3 regions of the Bradyrhizobium sp. A11 genome follow, and region 2 is predicted to be linked to each of the others. Evidence: predicted binding sites of a transcription regulator. Region 2 holds the regulator's gene; each other region holds the start of a gene.
What was found. The regulator LexA, encoded in region 2, represses DNA repair genes until DNA is damaged. The targets are predictions, from matches to a motif close to TGTTCNNNNTGTGTTCNG.
Positions count from the first base shown of each region.

Region 1 (5,501 bases), 3.3 Mb from region 2:
TCGATGCGGTCGGCCTGGGTGACCTGGGCTTCATACCAGGCATCGGGGATGCAGCCCTTCCGCATCAGGAAGCCGTACAGCGTCGTCACCAGCTCGGCATGGGCGGCCGGCGACAGTTTCCGGTAGTCGGGGACCTGGCAGGCCTCCCACAGCCGTTCCACAGCGATCTTGCCATGTGCGATATCGCGCACCTCGCCGTCGCGGGCGGCGTGGTCGAGCACGCGCATGTCCTCGGCGATCGGCGCGCGCGTCAGCGCCTCGTGGCCGGGCGCGAGGTTGAGCGACACCTGCAGCGCGCCGAGCGAGGAGAAATCCAGCTTCGAATTGCGCCATTGCAGCATCTTCACGGCATCGAAGGTGTGGTTCTGCAGCGCGTTGACGAGCTCGGGCTCGAACGGCGCGCAGCGCCCCGTGGTGCCGAAGGTGCCGTTGCGGGTGGCGCGGCCGGCGCGGCCGGCGATCTGCGCGAATTCGGACGGCGTCAGGCGGCGGAACTGATAGCCGTCGAACTTGCGGTCGGAGGCGAAGGCGACGTGGTCGACATCGAGATTGAGGCCCATGCCGACGGCGTCGGTGGCGACGAGATAATCGACGTCGCCGTTCTGGAACATCTCGACCTGCGCGTTGCGCGTGCGCGGCGACAGCGAGCCCAGAACGACAGCGGCGCCGCCGTGCTGGCGGCGGATCAGCTCGGCGATGGCGTAGACTTCATCGGCCGAGAACGCGACGATGGCGGTGCGGCGCGGCTGCCGCGTGATCTTGCGGTCGCCGGCGAATTCCAGCTGCGACAGCCGGGGACGCGTGATCATGGACACGCCGGGCAGAAGGCGCTCGATGATCGGGCGCATGGTGGCCGCGCCCAAGAGCAGCGTCTCGTCGCGGCCGCGGCGGTTGAGGATGCGATCGGTGAAGACGTGGCCGCGCTCGAGATCGGATGCGATCTGCACCTCGTCGACGGCGAGGAAGGAGAGATCGAGGTCGCGCGGCATGGCTTCGACCGTCGAGACCCAATAGCGCGGATTCCTGGGCTTGATCTTCTCCTCGCCGGTGACGAGCGCGACCGCCTCGCTGCCGACCCTTGCGGCGATCTTGTTGTAGACCTCGCGCGCGAGCAGGCGCAGCGGCAGGCCGATCATGCCCGAGGGATGCGCGAGCATCCGCTCGATGGCGAGATGGGTCTTGCCGGTGTTGGTCGGTCCGAGCACCGCGGTGACGCCAGCGCCAGGCACGCGATCGGACGCTGTGCGCTCGGAAGCAAAGGGGGAGGAGGAAAAAGCCATGTCTGAGGGATTAGGTAGTGGCGATTTGGGCGAATGTCAGTGCTGGATTGGGGCGGGGGCGGGGGCTTGTGCGCGAAGCGCTTGAAAGTCACCTCGCCCCGCTTGCGGGGAGAGGTCGGCGCGAAGCGCCGGGTGGGGACTCTCCGCGAGTCCATCTGTCAGCGTCCCCGCGCAGACTCCCCCTCACCTCAACCCTCTCCCCGCAAGCGGGGCGAGGGAGAAAAATCCCGCGCAACTGTCTCACTTTGCGACGCTTTTCCTGTCCGCCTTAAGCTTCGGAACGACTCTAGAACGAATCGCGGCCGAATCGCTGACTCCAGATTGAGTCCCGTTCCGTTCACGCAAGATGTCGCGCCAGGCCTGTCGGCGACGACTAGATGGAGTTTTCGCTCCTCGGACAAGTGACGTTTCGAGGGCGGAAAGCCTTAAGTTGGGGACGGCGCGGAGTCGAATCAGAATCGGGGAGGAGTCAAATGGATTCCCGGATGGAGCCTCCCCAACCCATTTTTCGCGAAAACAACCCCATGCACAGTAGGGAAGTCATTGATATTGCGAAGATTCTCTTACCCTCCCCTGGAGGGGGAGGGTCGATCGCGCGCAGCGTGAGCGGGGTGGGGTGATCTCTCCACACGAACAGCACCCGTGGGGAGAGATCACCCCACCCCGGCGCACATGTCGCTGCGCTCCCTGTGCGCCGACCCTCCCCCTCCAGGGGAGGGTAAACAAGACCGCCGCCGTGGCCGCCCTACTGCGTCTTCGCCACGCGGGGCGGCTGGGCGGTGGTGACGAAGCTGGTCGCTTCCAGCATGGCCGGCCCGAGCGGCGTCGGCACTTTCAGCCAGAACGGGACCAGGATGCGGGTGCCCGCCACCGGCGCGAAGGCGATCTCGATGTTGCGCTGGGTGGCGAGGTATTTGATCACGGGGCGGTCGGGGATGTAGCCGGCGACCGGCACGAAATAGAGCGAGCAGACCACGACCGGGCCGCGATAGCCCTTTTCCGCCTTCACGGTCTCCATGCGCTTGAAATCGAGCTTGAGGTCGTAGCGCATGCGGCCGTCGAACACGGGGGCCGAGCTGTGGCAGGCCTCGGGCGAGACCGGGTCGCCATTGCCGGGCACGCGCAGCAGCGAGGCCGTCATCGGGTCCCAGACGCCGCGGCGATGGGCGTCGGTGACGACGATGCGGTCAGGATCGACCGGCGGCTCGGGGAGGATGGAAAAATCCTTCACGTTGCCCTTGTCGAGCGTGATGCGGATCTCTTCGGTCTTCTTCTGCGTGGTGGTGGAGGCCTGGTAGCCGGTCGCAACCAGCGCGCCATTGACGATGCGGCCCTGCGCGGCGCCGGTGCCGGAGCCGCCGGTGAAGGACTTCAGCAGGCCCGTGGTGCCGCCGGCGGCGGCCGCCGAATACACGTCGTCCTGGATATCGATGTTCCATCCGCCCTTGCCGACGGGAATGCCCGACAGCGAGGCCTCATATTGCGCCTCGAGCTTGCCCTGCGCCGCCGCGGGCACCGCGCCCCACAGCACGCCCAGGCCGCAGAACGCCGCCAGCCAGCCGGCCAGGCGCGGCCGGAGGGAGCGCGATGTGGGCGCAAACAAGGGCATTATGAGCACGAAACAATCCAATCGGGCCGCGATACGCTGCTACTTAAGCCAGAAACCGCGGCAAACAATGTGTCCGGGCCTATCGAACCGGGAACTCCATCGAACTCTTCAGGCGCGAATACGCCCTTTATATGATGGTAAGGCGTGACAAACATTGCCGTTTTGGTGATGGGAGGGCCACCGCGGGCTCCGAAACCTCTCCCGCTTCCCCCTCGCCCCGCTTGCGGGGAGAGGGTCGGGGTGAGGGGGGCTCTCCGCGAGGGCGGTGAGAGCTGCGATCCGATACGGCGCCCTCCTCCGCGGAGGCTCCCCCTCACCCGGAATCCGCGCTATTCGCGCGTATTCCGGCCTCTCCCCGCACGCGGGGAGAGGCGAAAAGACCGCCCAAAACCTTGACTGCCCGCCCCTTCCCCCCTATACGTCCGCCCGCTCCCTGCAAGGACAAAAGAATTTGCCCCCGTGGCGCCCAAAATGGCGGCCGCACCCGTTGGGGGTTCGAAGCATAAGGATTTCTACCATGTCTCGCCGCTGCGAACTGACGGCCAAGGGCCCCCTCGTCGGCCACAAGGTCAGCCATTCCAACATCAAGACCAAGCGCCGCTTCCTGCCGAACCTCGTCAACGTGACGTTCATCTCGGAAGCCCTGGAGCGCAACGTGCGCCTGCGCGTCTCCACCAACGCGGTGAAGAGCGTCGACCACAATGGCGGCCTCGACGCCTTCCTGCTCAAGGCCAATGCCGACGCGCTCTCCCCGCGCGCCCTCGAGCTGAAGCGCGCCATCCAGAAGAAGGTCGGCCCGACCGCCGCGCCGGCGAAGAAGGCGAGCTGAGTTTCACGGAATTGGGCGGGGGCTAGGTTGCGTCGCGTGGCGTAGGCTTAGCCGAGTAAGAGTTTGAGTAGCGGCCGGATCGGGAGATCCGGCCGTTTTTGTTAGACGTATTGGTAGTTGCATAACAGTTGTCCGCTCGCATCACGTTCCGCTATGTTTGTGACAAACGTATGCGCTGGGGGGCGAAACGACTGACCGACCTTACACCCGAACTGCTGCAAGATATTCTCGCCGGCGATCCGGACGAATTGAACGTTCATTTGCGCCTAATCGAGCGCGACGTTGTGGTTCAAGATTGCAAAGTCAGATTGCACTGCCATTGCCTAGCAGTGGACGCTAATGGCCGAATTAAGATTGCGAGGTTGGCTGAATTTATGCGGGCAATGCTCGCAGATTACGCCATTCCCAAAAACAAGATGCAAGCGGCCCGTGCGCGCGATTCAAAATATCATTCATCCGGAGCTGTAATCCAACTCTATCACGAGGCGCTCAATCTATTCACTGATCTCGCAAAGACAGGGGAAGGCGGCGAGATGTTGCTCTATTTGTTGTCCGAGCGCTTCCTCAAGATGCCTCAAGTCTTATGCAAGATGGATCTCAAAACCGATACCTCTATGCACTATCACGGCGCTGATGGGGTATATGCTCGCGTGACCCCCGATGGAGTGATCAAACTATATTGGGGCGAGTCAAAAATTTACAGCGATGCTTCCGACGCGATAAGAGACTGCCTCAACAGCCTGTCTCCATTTTTGCTGGACCCCGACGAAGAACATGCTGGGCGTGAGCGAGACCTCCTGCTTCTAAGCGACAAAGCCGACCTCAGCGACGAGACTTTGACCAAAGCGTTTCGCCAGTATTTCGACAAGACATCGCCACTCTCGAATCGCGTTCAATATTGCGGCGTTGCATTGGTTGGATTCGACGCAGATTTCTATCCGAATGAAGACACCGCTGTTACCGCCGATGAGATCGCTTCATCCGCTAAGGCAGCTCTCACAAAATGGACTAAGCAGATCGGAAATCGAATTTCCCAAGAGAAGCTCGCAAACTTCGAGATTGAATTTCTGTGCATTCCTATGCCGTCTGCTGCCGCCTTCAGAGAAGCCTTCCTTGGAGCATTGGGCAAGAAGCAATGAAACCGGCTGAGCTACATCAATGGCTTTTATCCGACGCAATCCGAGAAGATCTAGAACTTGTAACTCGAGCTACCGTAGCTTCCGAACTGATCGGGCTGACCTCGGAATCCAACCTTTCAACCGAACTAGAACAACTGAACTGGGAGCGCCTGCTCCTAGCGGGAAGTTTACTCGCAAGATCCAACGAACGAACGCCGGTCGAAGCTGCTCTTCGAATCGCAACCGCCGCAGTAAGCTTAGCGCGTACAGATCAAGTTCACGACGCAGGCGTAATCTTACTTCAAAAGCTTTCCAACTATCGAGCCGCTGATTTAGCTCTTGAACGTCACCTTTTGAAGCCCGATCTCGTTGGACGGCTCGGCACAGCAGCTAGACTTGAGGCTTTCACAAGAGAGCTAAATAACTCCATCTTGGTGGAGCATTCGGGTGAATGGCTACGAGTCAATCCATTTCAACAGAATTTTTGGATCCACGCGCGCAACCCTGATAGTTGGGTTTCTGCTTCAGCACCCACCGCATCCGGGAAGACATTCCTAGTCCTGCAATGGCTCATCGATGAGATGAAGACCACCGCGGCAAATATGGCCGTATATCTAGCGCCAACCCGCGCATTAGTTAGCGAGATCGAGGACAATCTGAGCTTG
Region 1 covers NZ_CP149509.1:6,450,413-6,455,913, forward strand. The annotation lists gene WI560_RS30350 (helicase-related protein) at 1-1,280, opposite strand, end outside; gene WI560_RS30355 (DUF3108 domain-containing protein) at 2,026-2,889, opposite strand; gene rpmB (50S ribosomal protein L28) at 3,407-3,718, shown strand; gene WI560_RS30365 (DUF1837 domain-containing protein) at 3,847-4,857, shown strand; gene WI560_RS30370 (DEAD/DEAH box helicase) at 4,854-5,501, shown strand, end outside.
Region 1: WI560_RS30350 (helicase-related protein) is a predicted target of LexA. The motif match lies at 1,557-1,574, and genes of this name have one in related genera.

Region 2 (5,501 bases):
AGGACGCCCTGATCGCGGTCGATCACGGCGTCGAATGGATCTACGTCTCCAACCATGGCGGCCGCCAGCTCGACCATGGCCGCGGTGCCATGCATGTGCTGCCCGAGATCGTCGAGGCCGTGAAGGGCCGCGCCAAGATCATGGTCGACGGCGGCATCTGTCGCGGCACCGACATCGTCAAGGCGATTGCGGCAGGCGCAGATCTCGTCGGCATCGGCCGGCTGCAATGCTGGGCGCTGGCGGCCTCAGGCGAAGCCGGCATCACGCGGATGCTGGAGCTGTTGGAGGACGAGGTGCTGCGCTGCCTCGGCCTGTTGGGTGCCACCTCGTTTGCCGAGATCGACAAATCCTGCCTGCATCCGGCGACCGCCACCAACGCGCCGAGCGTGTTCAGCGCGTTCCCGCTGTTCGACCACGAGCCTTATCGTTACTGACCTGCGGATTCCTGCCGACCCTGAGGTGAAAAGGACGCAATGACATCGCTCTCTCCCGGCAGCGCGGATGCGCTTCTGTTCGATCTCGGGCGCGTGGTGCTCGACATCGACTTCTCCAAGGCGATCGCCTGCTGGGCGGGGCACGCCGGCTGCCAGCCCGAAAGCATCGTCGCGCGCTATGTGCGCGACGAGGCCTACCGGCTGCACGAGGTCGGCAAGATCAGCGACGCGGACTATTTCGCCTCGTTACGCGCTTCACTGGGCATCGGCATCTCGGACGCCCAGTTCCTGGAGGGCTGGAACGCGATCTTCGCCGGCGAGATGCCTGAGATCGCCGAGCTGTTGCCGCGTGCGGCAAAGCAGATGCCGCTCTACGCCTTCTCCAACACCAATCGGCCGCATGTTGATTATTTCTCGAAGGAATATGCCGATCTGCTCGGCCATTTCCGCGAGTTGTACCTGTCATCCAGCATCGGCCTGCGCAAACCGGACGCAGACGCTTTCGACCATGTCGTCGCGGCGATCGGCGTGCCGGCCGAGCGCATCGTGTTCTTCGACGATCTCGAAGAGAACATCGAGGGCGCGCGGGCGCGCGGATTGACGGCGGTGCACGTGACATCGCCGCGCGACGTCGGGAACGCATTGAAGGCGTTGGGCATTTGATCCCGGCCCCTGATCAGAAGGAGCCCACTGCAAACCGCGTCCGGAACTAAACAAAATCTGTGGAACCCGCCCCCTTTGTGCATTTTTATACAGAGTTCCCGGAACGGAATACCACCCTTCGGACTCATGAGTCCGTTGGGACTTCTACATTGGGACTGATCGACGTGCTGGGCAAAACCTACCTCACCAAGCAAGCCTCTCTGTTGCTTGAGTTCGCCAGAACCACCTCGGATTCCGAGCTTTCCGCCAAGCTGATCAGCAAGGCTGCGGACCTGAAATCGCAGGCCGATCCGCTCCCCGACAAGGACCAAGGCCCCAAACCTCCCGACGTCGCATGGGACATCAGCCCGGACGATCCCACGGCACCTTGAACACATGAGCGGGGCGCGCTGGCCAGCTCAGTGTTGGCCAGGGTCATGCCGGCCGTTTCGCCTTTAGAATCACGTGTGCGAACTTGCACTTGCTCGATCTCGGAGAGCACGCAGGATAGATCATCCTGCGTGCTGCTTTGCCTCGCGTCTGCAGTCAGCTAGAACTCTCGCCGCCCCATTGAACGATGTGCGAGCAGGAGTTTCGCCCGTGGCCCTGATGCCGGTTTCCGACGCCCTTGCTGCGGTGCTGGCAGGTGCAGAGCCGCTGCCTGAACAGATGGTTTCGCTCGACGAGGCCTATCACCGCGTGCTCGCGCATGACGTCGCGGCGCGCCGCACGCAGCCGCCGCAGGCGATGTCGGCGATGGACGGCTACGCCGTGCGCGCGGCCGATGCGGCAACGGTCGATTCCCGGCTGACGGTGATCGGCGAGATCGCAGCCGGCCGTCCTTTCACGAGAGCGGTTGGCGCCGGCGAAGCCGTGCGGATCTTCACCGGCGGCGTCATCCCGGACGGAGCGGACGCGGTCGTGATCCAGGAGGACACTGTCGCGGACGGCAACAGCGTCACCATCAAGGAAGCCGCGATCGCCGGACGGCACGTCCGCCCGGCCGGCGTCGATTTCCGCGAGGGTGACGTGCTCCTGCGCAAGGGAACCCGCCTGACGGAGCGCGATCTCGCGCTTGCAGCGGCGATGAATCATCCCGACCTCGCGGTATGCAGCCGTCCCAAGGTTGCGATCCTCGCCACCGGCGACGAGCTGGTGAGGCCGGGCACCACGCCCGGGCACGGCCAGATCGTCTATTCCAACGGCTACGCCCTGCACGCGCTCGCCCGCAGCGAGGGCGCCGAGACCATCGACCTCGGTGTCGCCGCCGACACGCTGCAGGCCACCTCCGCCGGTATCCGCCGCGCCCGCGAGTGCGGTGCTGACATCCTGATCACGACCGGCGGCGCATCGGTCGGCGACCATGATCTGGTCCAGCAGGCGCTGCGGGGCGAAGGCATCTCGATGGCGTTCTGGAAGATCGCGATCCGGCCCGGCAAGCCGATGATGCACGGACGGCTCGGAGCGATGCGCGTGATCGGCCTGCCCGGCAATCCCGTGTCGTCCTACGTGTGCGCATTCCTGTTCATGGTGCCGTTGATTCGCGCCTTGTCGGGCCGTTCAGTGATTCATCATCGCCGCGAGCGCGCCGTGCTGGGCAAGGATCTCGGCGCCAACGACCAGCGCGAGGATTATCTGCGCGCGCGCCTGGAACTGCGCGACGATGGTGCGCAAGTCGCCGTTCCCGTCAGCCATCAGGATTCCTCTCTGCTTGCGAATCTTGCTGCGGCACAGGTACTTCTCGTGCGCGCACCGTTCGCGCCGAAGGCCGAGGCGGGCAGCCCTTGCGAGGTGCTGCGTCTCCCCGTCTGAGTGCACGGCCACACGCATTCCGCGAGATCGCCGCCGTTCACGGTAAATTAAGCAGTTGCGGAACATGTATCGAACATATAGTGTCCGTTCATGATTTGTTTCGAGCATGTAGCGACTTATCGCTGAACTCATCGTCTCGGAATCGAACGACATCAACCGGGGGACTTTGGTCGAGATGTTAACTCGCAAACAATACGAGCTTCTGAGGTTCATCAGCGAACGTTTGAAGGAAAGCGGTGTGCCGCCCTCCTTCGACGAGATGAAGGATGCGCTCGACCTGCGCTCGAAGTCGGGCATCCACCGCCTGATCACCGCGCTCGAGGAGCGTGGCTTCATCCGCCGCCTGCCCAACCGCGCACGCGCCATCGAAGTGATCAAGCTGCCCGAGCTCCAGGCTGCCGCCGGCGCCCGGCGCGGCTTCACGCCGAGCGTCATCGAGGGCAATCTCGGCAAGGTTCGCACGAGCTCCAGCCCCTCCATGGACGAGGGTGAGCGGCCGGTGGCGGTGCCCGTGATGGGCCGTATCGCGGCCGGCACGCCGATCGAGGCGTTGCAGACCCGCAGCCACACCATCAGCGTGCCGCCCGACATGCTCGGCTCGGGCGAGCACTACGCGCTCGAAGTGCGCGGCGATTCCATGGTGGAAGCCGGCATCCTCGACGGCGACATGGCGCTGATCCAGCGCAACGAGAGCGCCGATACCGGCGACATCGTGGTGGCGCTGATCGACGACGAGGAGGCCACGCTCAAGCGCTTCCGCCGCCGCGGCGCCTCGATCGCACTCGAGCCGGCCAATGCCGCTTATGAGGTGCGCATCCTGCCGCCGAACCGCGTGAAGATTCAGGGCAAGCTGATCGGGCTTTACCGGAAGTACTGATACCGAGCATCAAGCGCCGGGCGCGCTTCGGCAATCGCATTTGAATTTTGCAGAGGTCGTCATGCCCGGGCTTGTCCCGGGCATCCACGTTCATTGTGCTGCGTGGAAGGCGTGGATGGCCGGGACAAGCCCGGCCATGACGCTGTGGAGGCGGCTGGTGACCATCGCCACACGCGATAGCCCTGCGCGTGCCGGCAGCGCCGATACGCCGGCCAAATGCAAGGATGCGATGTTTGTTCCTATCGAATCCGGGAAAGATAATGTGATCGCGCGCTGCGGACGCGAGCCGCAGATTTGCCCATAACCAAGCAGAGCGTTGCAGGCTTCCACTCTGATTGAGGCCTGCGCCTCGACGAGACGCGGGTCGCTATCTTCGCATGAGGAGCACCCGATGTGTGACTACAGCCTGCATGCCGTCGCAACGCGTCCCGCCGAAGTCGGCGAGACGATCGTCACGACAACCTTCCGCGGCACCTCGACGCGCGGCTTCGCCTCCGAAGCCGATCTCTCCGTTGCGGTCTGCCTGCTGCCGGGGACGGAGCTCGCCTTCGCCGACAACGTCCGTTACGACAACCGCTGGATCTGGACGCGCACCGTCAACTCCCGCGTCGGCAAGTTCGGCAAGATCGATCCGCACATTCCCGATCGCCATCACGACGCGATCGAATTTCCTGACGGCAAATACGTGCTGGTGACTCAGCTGGTCGAAGGCCAGCGCGCAACCGTGCTGCAGCTGCCGGTGACGCAGCCGGTCGGCGAGCGCGAGCACAAGCCTGAGATCATCGCCGACAGTCGGCCGCCGGTCACGCGCCTGCCGATCGGCTGATCAAAGCTCAGTCCTCGGCCTGAAGATCGGCCTCCGACGGCGTTGCGTCGCGGACGCGCGGAGCCGCCTTCGGCATGAGGGCTCCTTCGAAATCGCCCTCGCCGGCGACTGCCGGCGACCAGGGGCGGTTTGCACCTCTCGCCTTGACCGCCTCAACCGCAAATCCGTCGCCATGCCGTGTCAACGCCAGCGCGCCCTGGCGAGCGAGCCGCTGCCGATCCACCACCATCGCCGCGCAATCGGGCGGCGCGGGCCGCGACGTCACCACCAGCGCGGCGCGGCTGCAATCGTCCGCCAGCGCTTCGATGCGCGAGGCCAGCGCGACCAGGCGTCCATCGGCGAGCGGCGTCACGCAGCCGGCCTCGTCGCACGACACTCCCTCGGCCAACGTGCTGCTGGCGGCATCGCGCGGATCGGCGTCGGCCGCCAGCCATTCCTTCAGCAGGAAACTGTCCTTGCCCGCCCTGATCAGGTGCAGACGCCCGTCCCCGCCCCGCACCGCGACGCTGGCGCCGTCCCCGGCAATCAGGACATCAGGCTGCCGTGCCGATAGGCCCCAGGCGATGGACGCCAGCAGCACCACGGCACCGCACCAGCGCAAGGGCGTGCGCAACAGACCCATCAGGATGATGCCGAGGCTCGCGGCGATCAGCGGCGCGATGCCGAACGCCGGGATGCGGCCGACCGCGCCCGGCAATGCCGCGACCCAGCGCGAGACCGCGACCATCCAGTCGATGCCCAGGCCCATCAGCCACCAGAACACGCCATCGAGCCCGAACGGCGCTGCGAGCAATCCCAACAGCCCCGCTGGCATCACCAGCACTGAGACCACCGGCATCGCCCCGAGATTAGCGAGCACGCCATAGGGCGTGACGCGATGGAAGTGGAAGGCGGCATAGGGCGTGGTCGC
Region 2 covers NZ_CP149509.1:3,117,604-3,123,104, reverse strand. The annotation lists gene WI560_RS14390 (alpha-hydroxy acid oxidase) at 1-434, shown strand, start outside; gene WI560_RS14385 (HAD family hydrolase) at 474-1,097, shown strand; gene WI560_RS14380 (hypothetical protein) at 1,262-1,468, shown strand; gene glp (gephyrin-like molybdotransferase Glp) at 1,677-2,888, shown strand; gene lexA (transcriptional repressor LexA) at 3,064-3,765, shown strand; gene WI560_RS14365 (hypothetical protein) at 3,923-4,069, shown strand; gene WI560_RS14360 (hypothetical protein) at 4,157-4,591, shown strand; gene WI560_RS14355 (ComEC/Rec2 family competence protein) at 4,599-5,501, opposite strand, start outside.

Region 3 (5,501 bases), 1.5 Mb from region 2:
TTGCAGGTCAGAAGCGCCGAGGCGACGAGGTTCGTCGCGGTGCCGCTCGCCTGAGGCGAACAGCTATCGGCAGACATCAAGAAGGCGGCCCTCGGGCCGCCTTTTTCGTCCACCGTCAGGATTTGCGACGCCACTCGATAACATTCTCGTTAACGGCAGGGATGGTGACCCGGTTCATATGAAAAAGCCGTGTTCGCCCATCACACTTCGAACTTGCCCGCCGCGGCAATGACGCCGCGAACGGGTTGCAAGCGTAACTTCGCACCTCCGGCCGCTTTGTGGAACTGCCGGTGGTTCGGATTTGATCGGTGCCGACATGGATCGATTGAAGCTCTCGCTGAGGGGTGCGCTGCTTGCGGCGCCGTTCGTGCTCTGGGATGGAGCCGCGCTCGGTCGTGACGACGGCCGCTACGCGAACTCGCCGCTCAAGCCGTGGTTCGACAGCCTGCGCAGCCACCTCGGTCCGTGCTGCTCGGACGCCGACGGATTTGCCGTCGCTGATCCCGATTGGGAATCGCACAACGGGCGTTATCGCGTGCGTCTCGACGGCGAGTGGATCGACGTGCCGGATGAAGCCGTCATCACCGAGCCGAACCGCGCCGGCCGCACCATGGTGTGGCCGGTGAAGACCGCGTTCGGGGTCTCGATCCGCTGCTTCATGCCGGGCAGCATGATCTGAGACAGGACAGCGTCAACGCTTGCTGGATTTGCGCTTCGACGATTTCTTCGACGATTTCTTGGCTGTCTTCTTGGTCGTCCGCTTCTTGGACGACGTCTTCTTGGCAGCTTTCTTCGGGACCTTCTTGCCCTTCTTGCGCGCCTTCGACAGCCCGATCGCGATCGCCTGCTTGCGGCTCTTCACGCGCCCGCCACGGCCTTTGCGGCCGCTCTTGGCGGTGCCCTTCTTGTAGCGCCGCATCTCGCTTTCGACCTCGCTGCCGGAGCTGGGTGAGTAGCGGCGTTTCTTTGCCTTGCGTGCCATGCATGATTCTCCGTTGGCTCAGGAAAACCATCCGGACCCACCATGGTTCCGAAACAGCAGGCCAGGGCCAGGCACGCCCCTAGCCAGGTGGACCCCTAGAAGGAGTTCGCCAGCTCGATCTCGGCTTCCAGCACCTGGATGCGCCGCGCGGCCTCGGTGAAGGACAGATCGCGCGCATATTGTGCGGGCTGATAGGCCTCTTCGCTCAACCGCTTCAGCCTCAGCCCCTGCGCCCGGGTCATCTGCTCGGCGAGAAAGATCCTGGCGTCGTATTTACCTTGAACCTGCATCCGGCGTCTCCGTATCCAAATCGTGGCTTGACTATATGTTCTTATTTTGTTCTAACAAGCCATGGACAACAGAATTAATGAAATCCGACGTAAAATCAGCGCCTTGAGGCTGGAGATGGCCGATGTCGAGGCGTCCGTGCGGGATCGCATCAACGGGGATCGCGATTGCGCCGAACACGCGCTGGCGCAGCTGGATCTACGCCGAAAGATCACCTTGCTGATCGGCGAGTGGAAGGCGGCCGGCGGCAGCGATGTCCTGCCCGACGTCCACGACCGGGTGCGCCTTCGTCTCGTGAAGACAATCGGTAAGGCCGAGCGAGCGGCCCCACGGCGCTGACATCGTGGGGGAGGCGCCGCGCCTCACGCGCGTTTCAGGATTGCTTGTCCTCGACGATGATGAACACGACGCCGGTGAGTGTCGCGCCGATCGCGAAGGTCGTCACCAATGTGAGTGCGAAGACGATCACGGTCTGGCTTCCGCCATTGGCGAGCAGGCTGGCGACGGCGGGATTGCACAGGATCAGCGCGAGACTGAAGACGAGGCCGAGGGCGGCGCCCATCAATGCGTGCGTCATCAGCTTGATGAGGCCGGTCGCAGAAATCAGGTCTGACGACTTTTTTGTGCGCATGGGAACTGTATCCCGATTTGGCATGCAACGCGGGCGACAATTCGCTGGTTCCAGACGAATGAAGGAATTGTCACCGGCCGGCTTCATCCGACGTTCATGCTGGGCTTGCGAGGATGAGGCTCAGCAAAACGGGAACATCGATATGGGTAAGGTGGTCTTTCTCTACCGCTCGCTGGCCTATCGTAACGCAGCGGCGGACATCCTTCACAAGGCCCGCAAGCTGCCACGCGGGGCGGAGCGAAGCGCGGCGCGCCGCTATGCCAGGGCATTGCGCGATCTCGCCCAGACGGAAGCCTGGCTCGAGGGGCGGGTTGCGCGCGACCCGCGAATGGCGCGACGCATGACGAGCGCCGCGTCCGGCTGATGCTTTTTCCGCTCCGTCTGAAACGGAACGGACGCACTCGCTTATCGCCTTGGCGTATCCACTCGAGGCGAACCGGTCGCCATTCGCTAACCGGATGCGCGCTGCAATTCGGCGGAGCCGGCGTCCTCGAACTTCCCGGATGGGGCCGTCGCCCCCGTCTTGCGGGTCAACGGCACCTCCAGGCGGCACAACAGGCCCTCGGCGCGCCAATCGAACCGCGCTTGTCCGCCGAGCTGTGACTCGACGCTCGCCAGCAGGCTCCGCGTGCCGAAGCCGCGCGATTTCGGAGGCATGACGAGCGGACCGCCCGATTCCTCCCAGCTCAGCGTCAGCAATTGGTCCTCGACCTGCCAGCCGATCGTGAGCCGTCCCGACCTGGTCGAGAGGGCGCCGTATTTGGCCGAGTTGGTGAAGAGCTCGTGCAGGGCGAGCGCCAGCGTCTGGGCCGTGGTCGGCAGCAACTGGACCTCCGGACCTGCCAATATGATCTGGCCGCCGAGCGAGTAGGGCGCGAGCTCCTCGTCGATCAGCCTGGAGAGCTCGGCACCCTGCCAGCTCGACAGCGACAGGATGGTGTGCACGCGCGCCAGCGCATTGATCCGTCCCTCGACGGCGTTGACATAGGCCTTGACCTCGTCGGCCCGGGTCAGACGAACGATCGACTGCGCCAGGGCCAGCGCGTTCTTGGCGCGATGATCGACCTCCCGCGCCAGCAGGTTCTGCCGTTCCTCGGCACGCTTGCGTTCGGTGATATCCACGGTGACGCCGCTGACGCGGACGACGCGACCGCTGTCGTCCACCGTTGCCGCCGCCGTGCCGACGCACCAGCGTACTTCTCCGTCCGGCCGCATGATGCGGAACTCGGTCTCGTAGGCCCGCGTGCCTCTGTTGAACTCGGCGATCGCCTTGCGCAGCTGATCGACGTCGTCCGGATGCAGCAGCGCTTGAACGTTGGCCGGGTTGACCTCGAAGCTCTCGGGGCTGACGCCGAAGATGCGATACTGCCCTTCGTCCCACATCCAGTCGCCGCTGATCCAGTCCCAATCCCAGGATCCCATCTTGCCGGCTGCGATCGCCATGCTGCGTCGTTGTTCGCTCTCGCGCAGCTTCGCCGTGGAGTTCTCCAGTTCCGCCGTGCGGGCGCGGACGCGATCCTCAAGCTCCTGGTTCAGCCGTTCGAGCTCGCGGGTCTTGCGGTAGAGCTCGGCAAACACCTTGATCTTGGCGCGCAGGACTTCCGGCACGACCGGGACCGGCACGTAGTCGACCGCGCCCATCTCGTAGCCGCGCAACCGGTCGATGTCGCTGACCTGGATGGCGGAGATGAAGATCATCGCGGTCTTCTGGAAGCGTGGATGCTCGCGGATCATCGCGGCGAGCTCGAAGCCGTCGAGCTCGGGCATGCAGACGTCGACGAGGATCACCGCGATCTCGGTCTTGAGCAGGACCTCCAGCGCCTCGCGCCCCGAGGAGGCGATCACGAGGTTCTCGCCGAGATCCTTCAAGATCACCTCATAGGCGAGCAGCTTGGCGGGCTGGTCGTCGACGAGGAGGATGTTGACCTTTTCGTGGTCCATACGTGGATCCAACTCAGCGGTGCAGCCACATGCGGATCGCAAGCAGCAATTGATCGGTGTTGACGGGTTTGGCGAGGTAGTCGGACGCGCCGGCCTCCAGGCACTTCTCGCGGTCACCCTTCATCGCCTTGGCGGTCAGCGCGATGATCGGAAGGCGGGCGAAAGCCGGGTTTTCGCGAATGACGCCGATGGTCTGATAGCCATCCATCTGCGGCATCATGATGTCCATCAGCACTATGGCGATTTCCGGATTGGATTCGACGAGCGTCACCGCCTCGCTGCCGGTCGTGGCCGTCAGCACTTTCATGCCGCGCCGTTCCAGCACGCTCGACAGCGCGAAGATGTTGCGGGCGTCGTCGTCGACGAGCAGGGCGGTCTTGCCGATCAGGTCCTCGTCGGAACTGTTCAGCTTCTCCAGCATACGCTGCTTCTCGATCGGAAGTTCGGTGATAACGCGGTGCAGGAACAGTGCGGTTTCGTCGAGCAGCCGTTCCGGCGATTCCACGCCCTTGACCACGATGCTGCGCGCCATGGTGTGGAGTTCCGCGTCCTCCTCGGCCGAAAGCTCGCGGCCGGTGAAGACGACGACCGGAACGTTCGACAGCGTCTCGTCATTGCGGATCTCGTCCAGCACCTCGAAGCCGCTCATGTCGGGCAGGCGGAGGTCGAGCACCACGCAGTCGCAGGGCGTCTCGCGCAGCGTCGAGAGCGCACCGGCACCGGTGTCCGTCGTGACGATCTCGATGTCGTCGTGATGCAGCAGCTCGCGGATCGAGAGCTGCTCGGCCTCGTTGTCCTCGACGATCAAGAGACGCTTGCGCCTGGGACGTGCATATTCCTTGATCTGAGCCAGTGCCGCGGAAACGCCTTCGGTCGTCGTCGGCTTGTTGACGAAGGAGAACGCGCCACGCCAGCGCGTGCTGGCGGTCCTCGTCCAGCGTGATGATCTGCACGGGGATGTGGCGGGTCAGCGGATTGTGCTTGAGCTGGCTCAGCACCGTCCAGCCGAGCATGTCGGGCAGGAACACGTCGAGCGAGACGGCTCTCGGCTGGTATTGCTTGGCGAGCTCGAGCGCCTCCGCGCCGCGGGCGGCGACAAGCACCTTGAAGCCCTTGTCGCGGGCCAGATCGACCAGCACGCGGGCGTAGTGCGGATCGTCCTCGACGATCAGGAGGATGGTGTCGCCGGGCTCGATGCTGAGCCGGTCGTCGGGAAGCTGCTCGATGACGCGCGGCTGGTCGGGCGCGGCCGTCTGTAGCGCCGGCGGCTGGCTGTGTTGCTGCGGCGCAGGCGCCGCGCGCGGCGCCAGCGTCGGGCCGGAATATTTGAGCGGCAGATAGAGTGTGAATGAGGAGCCCTTGCCCGGCGAGCTGCGCAGATGGATCTCGCCGCCGAGCAGGCTCGCAAGTTCGCGGCTGATCGCAAGTCCGAGGCCGGTGCCGCCGTATTTGCGGCTGGTGCCGGCGTCGGCCTGCTGGAACGCCTCGAAGATCAGCTTCTGCTTCTCCACGGGAATGCCGATGCCGGTATCGGACACTTCGAACGCGATCACGGCCGGTGCCGAGTTCAGCACCGGGTGATCCGTTCCCCAGCCGCCGACGGCACCGGTGACCTTCAGGCGCACCTCGCCTTCGGCGGTGAACTTGAAGGCGTTGGAG
Region 3 covers NZ_CP149509.1:1,603,100-1,608,600, forward strand. The annotation lists gene WI560_RS07415 (Do family serine endopeptidase) at 1-54, shown strand, start outside; gene WI560_RS07420 (hypothetical protein) at 317-679, shown strand; gene WI560_RS07425 (DUF6496 domain-containing protein) at 692-982, opposite strand; gene WI560_RS07430 (DUF3072 domain-containing protein) at 1,078-1,272, opposite strand; gene WI560_RS07435 (hypothetical protein) at 1,388-1,609, shown strand; gene WI560_RS07440 (hypothetical protein) at 1,644-1,901, opposite strand; gene WI560_RS07445 (hypothetical protein) at 1,960-2,265, shown strand; gene WI560_RS07450 (HWE histidine kinase domain-containing protein) at 2,352-3,842, opposite strand; partial or broken gene WI560_RS07455 (HAMP domain-containing protein) at 3,856-5,501, opposite strand, start outside.
Region 3: WI560_RS07430 (DUF3072 domain-containing protein) is a predicted target of LexA. The motif match lies at 1,309-1,326, and genes of this name have one in related genera.